Regions from separate parts of the Bradyrhizobium sp. NDS-1 genome, predicted to be linked through region 1. Evidence: predicted binding sites of a transcription regulator. Region 1 holds the regulator's gene; the other holds the start of a gene.

Region 1 (5,228 bases):
CGACATGCGCCTCGTCGTCCCCGCAGAACAGCACCATCACGGCTTGCAGGAATTCGCCCGCGAACACCGGCACCGCCACGCCGCAGGTGAGGCCGGCCGCGACGGCCTGCTCGGTCCGTTTGAAATAGGAGTTGGCGAAGGTCGTGAGGATGACGGGATGGCCAGAGGCCCAGGCCTTGCCGGGAAGTCCCTCGTCATATCCGAAGTGCAGGTCCTCGCTCACGGACTTGAACGCGGACAGCCCTTCGCCGTAGAGGCCGCCGCCGAATTCCAGACGCCTGCGCGTCCGGTCGGGCACCCAGAGTTCAACGACGCGAATGAAGGTCTTCATCGAGCGTGTCCGCCGCCTCAAACCACGACAGCATCGGTCATTTGGCTGCGGAGCGGACGTTCAAAATTCAGGCAGGACGGCTCAAACTTCGTGCGGCGCCGGGCGGGCCGATCGATGTTCGTGAAAACACGAACCATGCCATCTCGCCGGCGTCTGCCGGCGATGGCACTTCAATCCTGGCGGCATCCAGTTGTCAGTCGAGGTGGCGTCAGCCGATCGGCAGGCGCGTGACCGGCGACCGGCTGTCGTCGATGATCTGCGGCTTGTGCTCGCGCTCGCCGACGGGCTGGGTCACCGGCAATTGCAACACGGTGGCACGCTGGCCTTCGACGAGTTGTGTCACAAGCACGTATTTACCGTCAGGGAATTCGATCGCGTCGTGGTGGCGATCGGGAATGTGCGGATCGATCTTGCCGAACTTGCCGACGCGCGAATTGACGGTGCGCGTCCAGATCCAGCGATTGTCGTAGCGGACGTTGTCGGCGAAGGCGAGCTCCGTCCCGGGCAGCAGACAGACGGCCACGGTCGGATCGGCGGCAGAAGCAAAGCCACGCGTCGAGGTGCCGCGGAACGTTGTCGACACGATCGTCTCGCCGACTTCGGCGGGGCGCGATGCAACGGCATGCAGGCTGTAGTCACACATCGGGTGCTCCTCATTCGAAGATAGCAACCCGCGCCTCCCTCGGAGGCGCAAGCCTCTATCAGAGTGGAAGCACGCAACGCTCTGCTTGGTTGTAGGCAAATCTGCGGCTGGTCTGCGGGACGCGATCAAATTATCTTTTCGAATCCGACAGGAACAAAGCTCACATCAATGCATTCGGCGAGGACCAACGTCAGCGGCGCGCGGGCGCCGATGCGTCATGTCTGCTCGAGGACTCGAGACCGCGAAGCAATGGGGGCTTGTGGCGACACGCCGAGGCGTCGCCTCTGAAGAGGGGCCGGACAATCTGCGCAAGACCAGAAGATTGTCCAGCAGGAGCGGATCAGATCCGCTCCAGTCGGAATCATGGGTATCGAATGACCGCCGAGGGCTCTCAGTACTTCCGGTAAAGCCCGATCAGCTTGCCCTGAATCTTCACGCGGTTCGGCGGCAGGATGCGCACCTCATAAGCGGCATTGGCGGGCTCGAGTGCGATCGAGGCGCCGCGGCGGCGGAAGCGCTTGAGCGTGGCCTCCTCGTCGTCGATCAGCGCCACCACGATGTCGCCGGTATCGGCGCTCTCGTTGCGCTGGATCAGCGCCATGTCGCCGTCGAGGATGCCGGCCTCGACCATGGAATCGCCGCGCACTTCGAGCGCGTAGTGCTCGCCGGAGCCGAGCATGTCGGGCGGCACGCTGATGGTGTGGCTGCGGGTCTGCAACGCCTCGATCGGCGTGCCGGCCGCGATGCGGCCCATCACGGGCACTGCGACGGGCCGCTCGCCCTCGTCGACGGGCGGGCTGGAGCTCGCGCGCACCTTGCCGAGATTGCCCTCGATGACGCTCGGCGTGAAGCCGCGCCGGTTGCCGGCCGCAGCCTGAAGCTCCGGCAGCTTGATGACTTCGATGGCCCGAGCGCGGTTGGGCAGGCGGCGGATGAAGCCGCGCTCCTCGAGCGCGGTGATCAGGCGGTGGATGCCCGACTTCGAGCGCAGGTCGAGCGCATCCTTCATCTCGTCGAAGGACGGCGGCACGCCGCTTTCCTTCAAACGTTCACTGATGAACCGCAGAAGCTCGTATTGTTTGCGCGTTAACATCTCGACCTAAGTCCCCCGGTTGATGCCGTTCGATTCCGAGACGATGAATTCAGCGATAAGCCGCTACATGCTCGAAACAAATCATGAACGGACACTATATGTTCGATACATGTTCCGCAACTGCTTAATTTACCGTGAACAGGGGCGAGTTCGCGGAATGCGTGTGGCCGCGCAGTTCAGACGGGGAGGCGCAGCACCTCGCAAGGGCTGCCCGCCTCGGCCTTCGGCGCGAACGGCGGGCGCACGAGAAGTACCTGTGCTGCAGCAAGATTCGCAAGCAGAGAGGAGTCCTGATGGCTAACGGGAACGGCGACGAGCGCGCCGTCGTCGCGCAGCTCCAGGCGCGCGCGCAGATAATCCTCGCGCTGGTCGTTGGCGCCGAGATCGCGGCCCAGTACGGCCCGCTCGCGGCGATGATGAATCACCGAACGGCCCGACAGCGCGCGAATCAGCGGCACCATGAACAGGAAGGCGCACACATAGGAGGACACCGGATTGCCGGGCAGGCCGATCACGCGCATCGCGCCGAGCCGTCCGTGCATCATCGGCTTGCCGGGCCGAATCGCGATCTTCCAGAACGCCATTGAGATGCCTTCGTCCCGGAGCGCTTGCTGGACCAGATCGTGGTCGCCGACAGATGCGCCGCCCGTCGTGACCAGGATATCGGTTTCGGTCTCGCGGGCGCGGCGGATGCCGGCGGAGGTGGCTGCAAGCGTATCTGCGGCAACACCGAGGTCGATGGTCTCGGCGCCCTCGCTGCGGGCGAGCGCGTGCAGGGCGTAGCCATTGGAATAGACGATCTGGCCGTGCCCGGGCGTTGAGCCCGGCATCACCAGTTCGTCGCCGGTGGCGAGGATCGCGACCTTCGGACGGCGGCAGACGGCGAGGTGGGGGTAGTTCATGGCGGCGGCGAGCGCGAGATCGCGCTCCGTCAGCCGGGTTCCCTTGCGCAAGAGGACGTCGCCTTCACGGAAGTCGACGCCTACCGGGCGGATGTGCCGTCCGGCGATCGCGGCTTGCTTGATCGTGACGCAGCTGTCGTCCGCGACGGTGTCCTCCTGGATCACGACGGCGTCGGCGCCGTCGGGAATGACGCCGCCGGTGAAGATCCGTACGGCTTCGCCGGCGCCGACCGTTCTTGCGAAAGGACGGCCCGCCGCGACCTCGCCGATGACCGTCAGCCGGGAATCGATCGTTGCCGCATCGGCGGCGCGGACGGCATAGCCGTCCATCGCCGACATCGCCTGCGGCGGCTGCGTGCGCCGCGCCGCGACGTCGCGCGCGAGCACGCGATGGTAGGCATCGTCGAGCGGAGCCATCTGTTCAGCCAGCGGCTCCGCACCCGCCAGTACCGCGGCAAGCGCGTCAGAAACGGGCATCAAAGCCAAGGGCTAAACTCCTGCTGAGCACATCGATAAATGGCCGGCGAGAGTTCTATCCGAGTGCGGGCGCGAGGCAAAGCAGCACGCAGGGTGATTTAGCCTGCGTGGCCCCAGCGGAGGACGCAGCTCACGTCCGTCGCGGCATGATCCGGAAGGCGAGACAGACCGGGATGAGGATGGCCATGGCGAGCACGAGAAGGACGAGCACCACGGCCAGCATCGGTCAACTCCCGCTCGGTCGGTCCGAGCCGTCGTCCAGTGCGACGTCGGGAGCTTTGGGACCTTGATCCTTGTCCGGTAGCGGATCGGCCAAGGATTTCAGGTCGGCGGCCTTGCTGATCAGCTTGGCGGAAAGGTCAGAATCCGAGGTGGTTCTTGCGAATTCAAGCAGGAGAGAGGCTTGCTTGGTGAGATAGGTTTTGCCCAGCACGTCGATAAGTCCGATGTAGAAGTCCCAACGGACTCATGAGTCCTAAGGGCGGTATTCCGTTCCCGGAACTCTGTACAAAAATGCACAAAGGGAACTGGTTCCCCATTCTGTGCAAATTTTGCCTTCGGGAGGCCGGTTCCGCGGCGACGGCCGGCTGGCCTCAGATGCCCAGTGCCTTCAATGCGTTCCCGACATCGCGCGGCGAGGTGACATGCACGGCGGTCAGGCCGCGTGCCCGGGCTCCCTCGATGTTCTCGGCGAGATCGTCGAAAAACAGGATGCGCTCCGCCGGGACGCCGATCGCCGCGACGACATGGTCGAAAGCCGCCGCATCCGGTTTGCGCAGGCCGATGCTGGACGACAGATACAGCTCGCGGAAATGGCCGAGCAGGCCGGCATATTCCTTCGAGAAATAATCGACATGCGGCCGATTGGTGTTGGAGAATGCGTAGAGCGGCATCCGCTTTGCCGCACGCGGCAACAGCTCGGCGATATCAGGCATCTCGCCGGCGAAGATCGCGTTCCAGCCCTCGAGGAACTGCGCGTCCGAAATGCCGATTCCGAGCGAGCTGCGCAGCGAGGCGAAATAATCCTCGTCGCTGATCCTGCCGACCTCGTGCAGCCGGTAGGCCTCGTCACGCACATAGCGCGCGACGATCGCCTCGGGCCGGCAGCCGGCATGTCCCGCCCAGCAGGCGATCGCCTTGGAGAAGTCGATGTCGAGCACAACGCGCCCGAGATCGAACAGAAGCGCATCCGCGCTGCCGGGAGAGAGCGATGTCATTGCGTCCTTTTCAGTTCAGCATCGGTGGGCAAGTCACCTTCGACGGGTCGCTTTCGACAAGTCAGTATCGATAAGGCTCGTGGTCGAACAGCGGGAACGCGCTGAACACGCTCGGTGCGTTGGTGGCGGTGGCCGGACGCAGGCAGGATCTGTCGACTTCGGCAAACGAGGTGGCGCCCAACAGGCCGAGGCAGCGCAGCACCTCGTCCTCCAACAGCTCCAGCATCCGCGTGATGCCGGCTTCGCCGGCCGCCGCCAGCGCCCAGCATTGCAGCCGGCCGATGCCGACGAGGTCTGCGCCTGCCGCGATCGCCTTGACGATGTCGGTGCCGCGACAGACCCCGCCATCGACCATGATTTTGGCACGCCCCTTCACGGCCTCGACGATCTCGGGCAGCACATGCATGGCGCCGAGGCCATGGTCGAGTTGGCGTCCGCCATGATTGGAGACGTAGATCCATTCGACGCCGTGATCGACCGCGATCAGGGCGTCCTCGGCGGTGGCGATGCCCTTCAGGATTAGCGGGATCTTGAACTTGTCCTTGACCATTTTCACCGTCCGCCA
Region 2 (5,228 bases), 2.2 Mb from region 1:
GGTGACCCTGGTCCAATCCAACCCGGAGATCGCCATCGTGCTGATGGACATCATGATGCCGCAGATGGATGGCTATCAGACCATCGGCGTCATTCGCGAAAATCCGGCCTTCGCCCGCCTTCCGATCATCGCGCTGACCGCCAAGGCGATGAAGGGCGACCGGGAGAAATGCCTCGAAGCCGGCGCGTCCGACTACCTCGCCAAACCCGTCAACACCGATCAATTGCTGCTTGCGATCCGCATGTGGCTGCACCGCTGAGTTGGATCCGAGAATGGACCACGAAAAGGTCAACATCCTCCTCGTCGACGACCAGCCGGCAAAGCTGCTCGCCTATGAGGTGATCCTGAAGGATCTCGGCGAGAACCTCGTGATCGCCTCGTCCGGACGCGAGGCGCTGGAGCTGCTGCTCAAGACCGAGATCGCGGTGATCCTCGTCGATGTCTGCATGCCGGAGCTGGACGGCTTCGAGCTTGCCGCAATGATCCGCGAGCATCCGCGCTTCCAGAAGACCGCGATGATCTTCATCTCCGCCATCCAGGTCAGCGACATCGACCGGTTGCGCGGCTACGAGATGGGCGCGGTCGACTACGTGCCGGTACCGGTCGTGCCGGAGGTGCTGCGTGCCAAGATCAAGGTGTTTGCCGAACTCTACCGCAAGACCCGCGAGCTCGAACGGCTGAACCAGGAGCTCGAGGATCGCGTCCGCGCACGCACGGCGGAGCTGGAAAACTCCACCGCGAAGCTGCGCGAGAGCGAGCAGCGGCGCAGCATGGCGATCGCCGCCGGCAAGATGGGCTCCTGGGATTGGGACTGGATCAGCGGCGACTGGATGTGGGACGAGGGGCAGTATCGCATCTTCGGCGTCAGCCCCGAGAGCTTCGAGGTCAACCCGGCCAATGTCCAGGCGCTGTTGCATCCCGATGACGTCGATCAGTTGCGCAAGGCGATTGCCGAGTTCAACAAGGGCGCGCGGGCCTACGAGACCGAGTTCCGCATCATGCGGCCCGACGGAGAGGTGCGCTGGTGCGTTGGCACGGCGGCAGCAACGGTGGACGATAGCAGTCGCGTCGTGCGCGTGAGCGGCGTCACCGTGGACATCACCGAACGCAAGCGCGCCGAGGAGCGTCAGAATCTCTTGGCGCGGGAAGTCGATCATCGCGCCAAGAATGCGCTGGCTCTGGCGCAGTCGATCGTTCGCCTCACCCGTGCCGACGAGGTCAAGGCCTATGTGAGCGCCGTCGAGGGACGCATCAACGCGCTGGCGCGCGTGCACACCATCCTGTCGCTGTCGAGCTGGCAGGGCGCCGAGCTCTCCAGGCTGATCGACGAGGAGCTTGCGCCCTATTCGCTTGGCGGCCAGATCATGTTGGCGGGTCCGGAAGTCCAGTTGCTGCCGGCGACGGCCCAGACGCTGGCGCTCGCATTGCACGAGCTCTTCACCAACTCAGCCAAGTACGGCGCCCTCTCGACGAGGTCGGGACGGCTCACGATCGGCTGGCAGGTCGAAGATCAAGTGCTCACGCTGAACTGGGAGGAATCCGGCGGTCCGCTGGTCATGACTCCGAAATCTCGCGGCTTCGGCACCCGGAGCCTGCTCGCGAGCGTCGAGTCCCAGCTCGGCGGACAGGCGCGGTTCGATTGGCGAGCCGAAGGCCTGTTGTGCCGTCTGGAGGTGCCGCTGACACGCAAGACGGCGGCGACGGCCGTATCGGGTAAATTCGAAGAGGCCGGCTCTGCCGAATTGCAGCGCGCGTCCGGTTAGAGAGCATTTGCAGCGAAGTGGAGATCGTTTTCGCGTTGAGAAAGCGCGTCAAGACGAGAATCGAGAGCTTCCGTTTCGATTCAGCCGGAATGGGAGAAGCTCCGGCCGGACGCCGCGCTCGTCATACGTTGCACCATCCGCGGTTCGCGCGCGACCCGGCCTTCGAGCCAGGCTTCCGTTCGGGCGAGATCGCGGAGCGCCTTGGCATAGCGGCGGGCCGCGCTTCGCTCCGCGCCTCGCGGCAGCTTGCGCGCCTTGCGCAACATGTCCGCGGCGGCGTTGCGATAGGCCAGTGAGCGGTAAAGAAAGACTACCTTGCCCATATCGAATGTCCCGTTTTGATAGCGCCCATCCTCGCAAGGCCGGCATGAACGTCGGATGAAGCCGGTGATGACAATTCCTTCATTTATTTGGAACCAGCAACTATTGCCCGCGTTTGCATGCCAGATCGGGATGCTGTTCCCATGCGCGCAAAAAAGTCGTCGGACCTGATCTCCGCTGCCGGCCTCATCAAGCTGATGACGCATACGATGATGGGCGCGGCCCTCGGCCTCGCCTTCAGTCTCGCGCTGATCCTGTGCAATCCCGCCGTCGCCCGCCTGCTCGATCACGGTGGAAGCCAGGCCGCGATCGTTTTTGCCCTCACATTGGTGACGACGTTCGCGATCGGCGCGACCCTCACCGGCGTGGTGTTCATCATCACAGAGGACAAGCAATCTTGAAGCGAGGTGAAGCCGGGCAGATGCTTCGTCGGGAACTCCTGTAGTAAAGGCGATTGACTGCCTGCGTCAATTTAACTCAGGAGTTTTTCGCATGCAGGCTCAGGCGCCCTCTCAAAAACCCGCGCCGGCGCGGGCTTTTTCGTCTCGATGATCGATCGGGAATCGCGGGTATCGGCGAGCGCCCGCATCAGCTCATTGCAGCCGGCGCTTGGAGCCGAGGCTCACAGAATTCATCTTCACGAGATGCTCGAGCTGCGCCCGCTTGCGTCCGATCAGAAGTTGGGCCGCTGCATCATCGAGACCCGCGCGCTGCAATTGCCGGATGGCAGAGCCCAGTTCGAGAATCTCGGCGCGCAACCTCAAGATCCGGTAAGTGTCCGGCTCTTCCTCCATGGCGCCCCCAAGCTTTCAGCGCCGTGTGCTCGCGCGCTTGGGATCGCCGACCGACTTCACGGAACGAAGCCGCATCCGGCCGCGGACGTCAGGCAGGACATCGCCGCCGCCGGCAGCCTTCCATTCGCCGACCAACAGATTGATCTTCAGCCGCAAATCCATCTGCGCCAAGGCTTGCTCGGTGCAATCGCGATCGCCGTTGATGCGATCGCGCACGGCGGCCTCGACGTCGGCCATTTCTAGCCTCAAGGCACTGATTTTACGTCGAATTTCATTAATTCTATTGTCCATGACTTGTTAGAACAAAATAAGAACATATAGTCAAGTCACGATTTCAGGACGGAGAAGCCAGATGCAGGTTCAAGGCAAATACAACGCCAGGGTCTTCCTCACCGAGCAGATGACCCGGGCGCAGTCGCTGAGGCTGAAACGGCTGAGCGAAGAGGCGTATCAGCCCGCACAATATGCGCGCGATCTGTCCTTCACCGAGGCGGCACGTCGCATCCAGGTACTGGAAGCGGAGATCGAGCTGGCAAATTCCTTCTAGGCTGCGGCCCGCGCCCGGAATGTCGGGTACGCAGCTTTCGGAACCATGCCCCGGGTCGAACGGTTCTTCTCGGCCAAGGGAGAACATGCATGGCACGCAAGGCAAAGAAACGTCGCTACTCGCGCAGCTCCGGCAGCGATGTCGAAAGCGAGATGCGCCGCTACAAGAAGGGTACGGCAAAAAGCGGTCGCAAAGGCCGTGGCGGACGCGTGAAGAGTCGCAAGCAGGCGATTGCGATCGGACTGTCGAAGGCGCGCAAGAAGGGCAAGAAGGTCCCGAAGAAGGCTACGAAGAAGAAAGCGACCAAGAAGAGGACCACCAAGAAGACAACCAGGAAATCGTCGAAGCGCAAATCCAGCAAGCGTTGACGCTGACCTGGCTCAGATCATGCTGCCCGGCATGAAGCAGCGGATCGAGATCCCGAACGCGGTCTTCACCGGCCAAACCATGGTGCGGCCGGCGCGGTTCGGCTCGGTGATGACGGCTTCGTCCGGCACATCGATCCACTCCCCGTCGAGACGAACACGATAATGCCCGTCCCGCGACTCCCAGTCGGGATCGGCGACGGCAAAACCATCGGCGTCAGAGCAGCACGGACCGAGATGGCTGCGCAGGTTGTCGAACCACGGTTTGAGGGGTGAGTCCGCGTAGCGGCCGTCGTCACGACCGAGCGCGCTTCCAGCCCAGAGCACGAACGGCGCCGCGAGCAGCGCCCCCCTCAGCGAGAGCTTCAATCGATCCATGTCGGCACCGATCAAATGTGAACCACCGGCCAGTTCCACAAAGCGGCGCCGCGGTTCGAAGTTCCACGCTTGCAACTCTCGCCAGCGTCGTTGCTGACGAGCATTGGAACTGTGACGGTCGAACACGGCTTTTTCATATGAACCGCGTCACCATCCCTGCCGTTAACGCGAATGTTATCGACGGCCCCTCCCGGAGGTCATGAAGCCGAACGGAAAAGGCGGCCCAAGGGCCGCCTTTTTTGATTCTTGGCTGTCGATGTTCGTCTCAGGCGAGCGGCACCGCCACGAACCTCGTCGCCTCCGCGCTCTTGACCTGCAACAGCACGCTGCGCTTGCCGGACGATTTGGCCTGCGCCAGCTCCGACCTGACGTCGCCGACATTTGCGACAGCCTTGCCGCCGACATTGAGGATGACGTCGCCAGTCTGGATGCCGCGCTGTGCCGCCGGTCCTTGCGGATCGACTTCGGTGACGACAACGCCCTTCTGGCCAGCGCCCTGGACGTCACCGGCCGGAGCCAGGCCGAGCCCGAGGCGCGGTGTGCCGGTGTTCGGCTGCCCCTTGCCCTCGTCAGCGCCGCCGTTGCCTTTGGCCTGCCGCTCGTTCGGCAGCTCGCCGAGCGCGAGCGTCAGCGTCTTGGTCGCGCCCTTGTGGAAGACGTCGAGCTTCACCGAGCTGCCCGGGGCCAGGGTGGCGATGGTGCGGGCAAGGTCGCGGGAGTCCTTGATCGCGGTGCCGTTGACGGCGGTGATGACGTCACCTGCCTCGATGCCGGCCTTGGCCGCCGGGCTGCCGTCCTGCGGATTGTCGACGATGGCGCCGCGCCCCTCCTTCAGGCCGAGGCTGTCGGCGATCTCGGCGGTGACCGGCTGCACCTGCACCCCGAGCCAGCCGCGGGTCACCGCGCCCTTGTCCTTCAGCTGCGCGACGACGAGTTTCGCGGTCGAGGCCGGAATGTCGAAGCCGATGCCGACCGAGCCGCCGGAGGGCGAGAAGATCGCCGTGTTCACGCCGATCACGTTGCCATTCATGTCGAAGGCCGGGCCGCCGGAATTGCCCTT

What was found. The regulator LexA, encoded in region 1, represses DNA repair genes until DNA is damaged. The targets are predictions, from matches to a motif close to TGTTCNNNNTGTGTTCNG.
Region 2: RX330_RS28580 (DUF3072 domain-containing protein) is a predicted target of LexA. The motif match lies at 3,177-3,194, and genes of this name have one in related genera.

Annotation. Positions count from the first base shown of each region.
Region 1 is NZ_CP136628.1:3,919,190-3,924,417, forward strand. It holds gene RX330_RS18480 (GAF domain-containing protein) at 1-331, opposite strand, end outside; gene RX330_RS18485 (hypothetical protein) at 540-974, opposite strand; gene lexA (transcriptional repressor LexA) at 1,366-2,067, opposite strand; gene glp (gephyrin-like molybdotransferase Glp) at 2,244-3,455, opposite strand; gene RX330_RS18500 (hypothetical protein) at 3,673-3,879, opposite strand; gene RX330_RS18505 (HAD family hydrolase) at 4,040-4,663, opposite strand; gene RX330_RS18510 (alpha-hydroxy acid oxidase) at 4,725-5,228, opposite strand, start outside.
Region 2 is NZ_CP136628.1:6,120,263-6,125,490, forward strand. It holds gene RX330_RS28550 (HAMP domain-containing protein) at 1-259, shown strand, start outside; gene RX330_RS28555 (HWE histidine kinase domain-containing protein) at 273-1,763, shown strand; gene RX330_RS28560 (hypothetical protein) at 1,844-2,086, opposite strand; gene RX330_RS28565 (hypothetical protein) at 2,228-2,485, shown strand; gene RX330_RS28570 (hypothetical protein) at 2,678-2,878, opposite strand; gene RX330_RS28575 (hypothetical protein) at 2,894-3,115, opposite strand; gene RX330_RS28580 (DUF3072 domain-containing protein) at 3,231-3,425, shown strand; gene RX330_RS28585 (DUF6496 domain-containing protein) at 3,515-3,793, shown strand; gene RX330_RS28590 (hypothetical protein) at 3,806-4,168, opposite strand; gene RX330_RS28595 (Do family serine endopeptidase) at 4,434-5,228, opposite strand, start outside.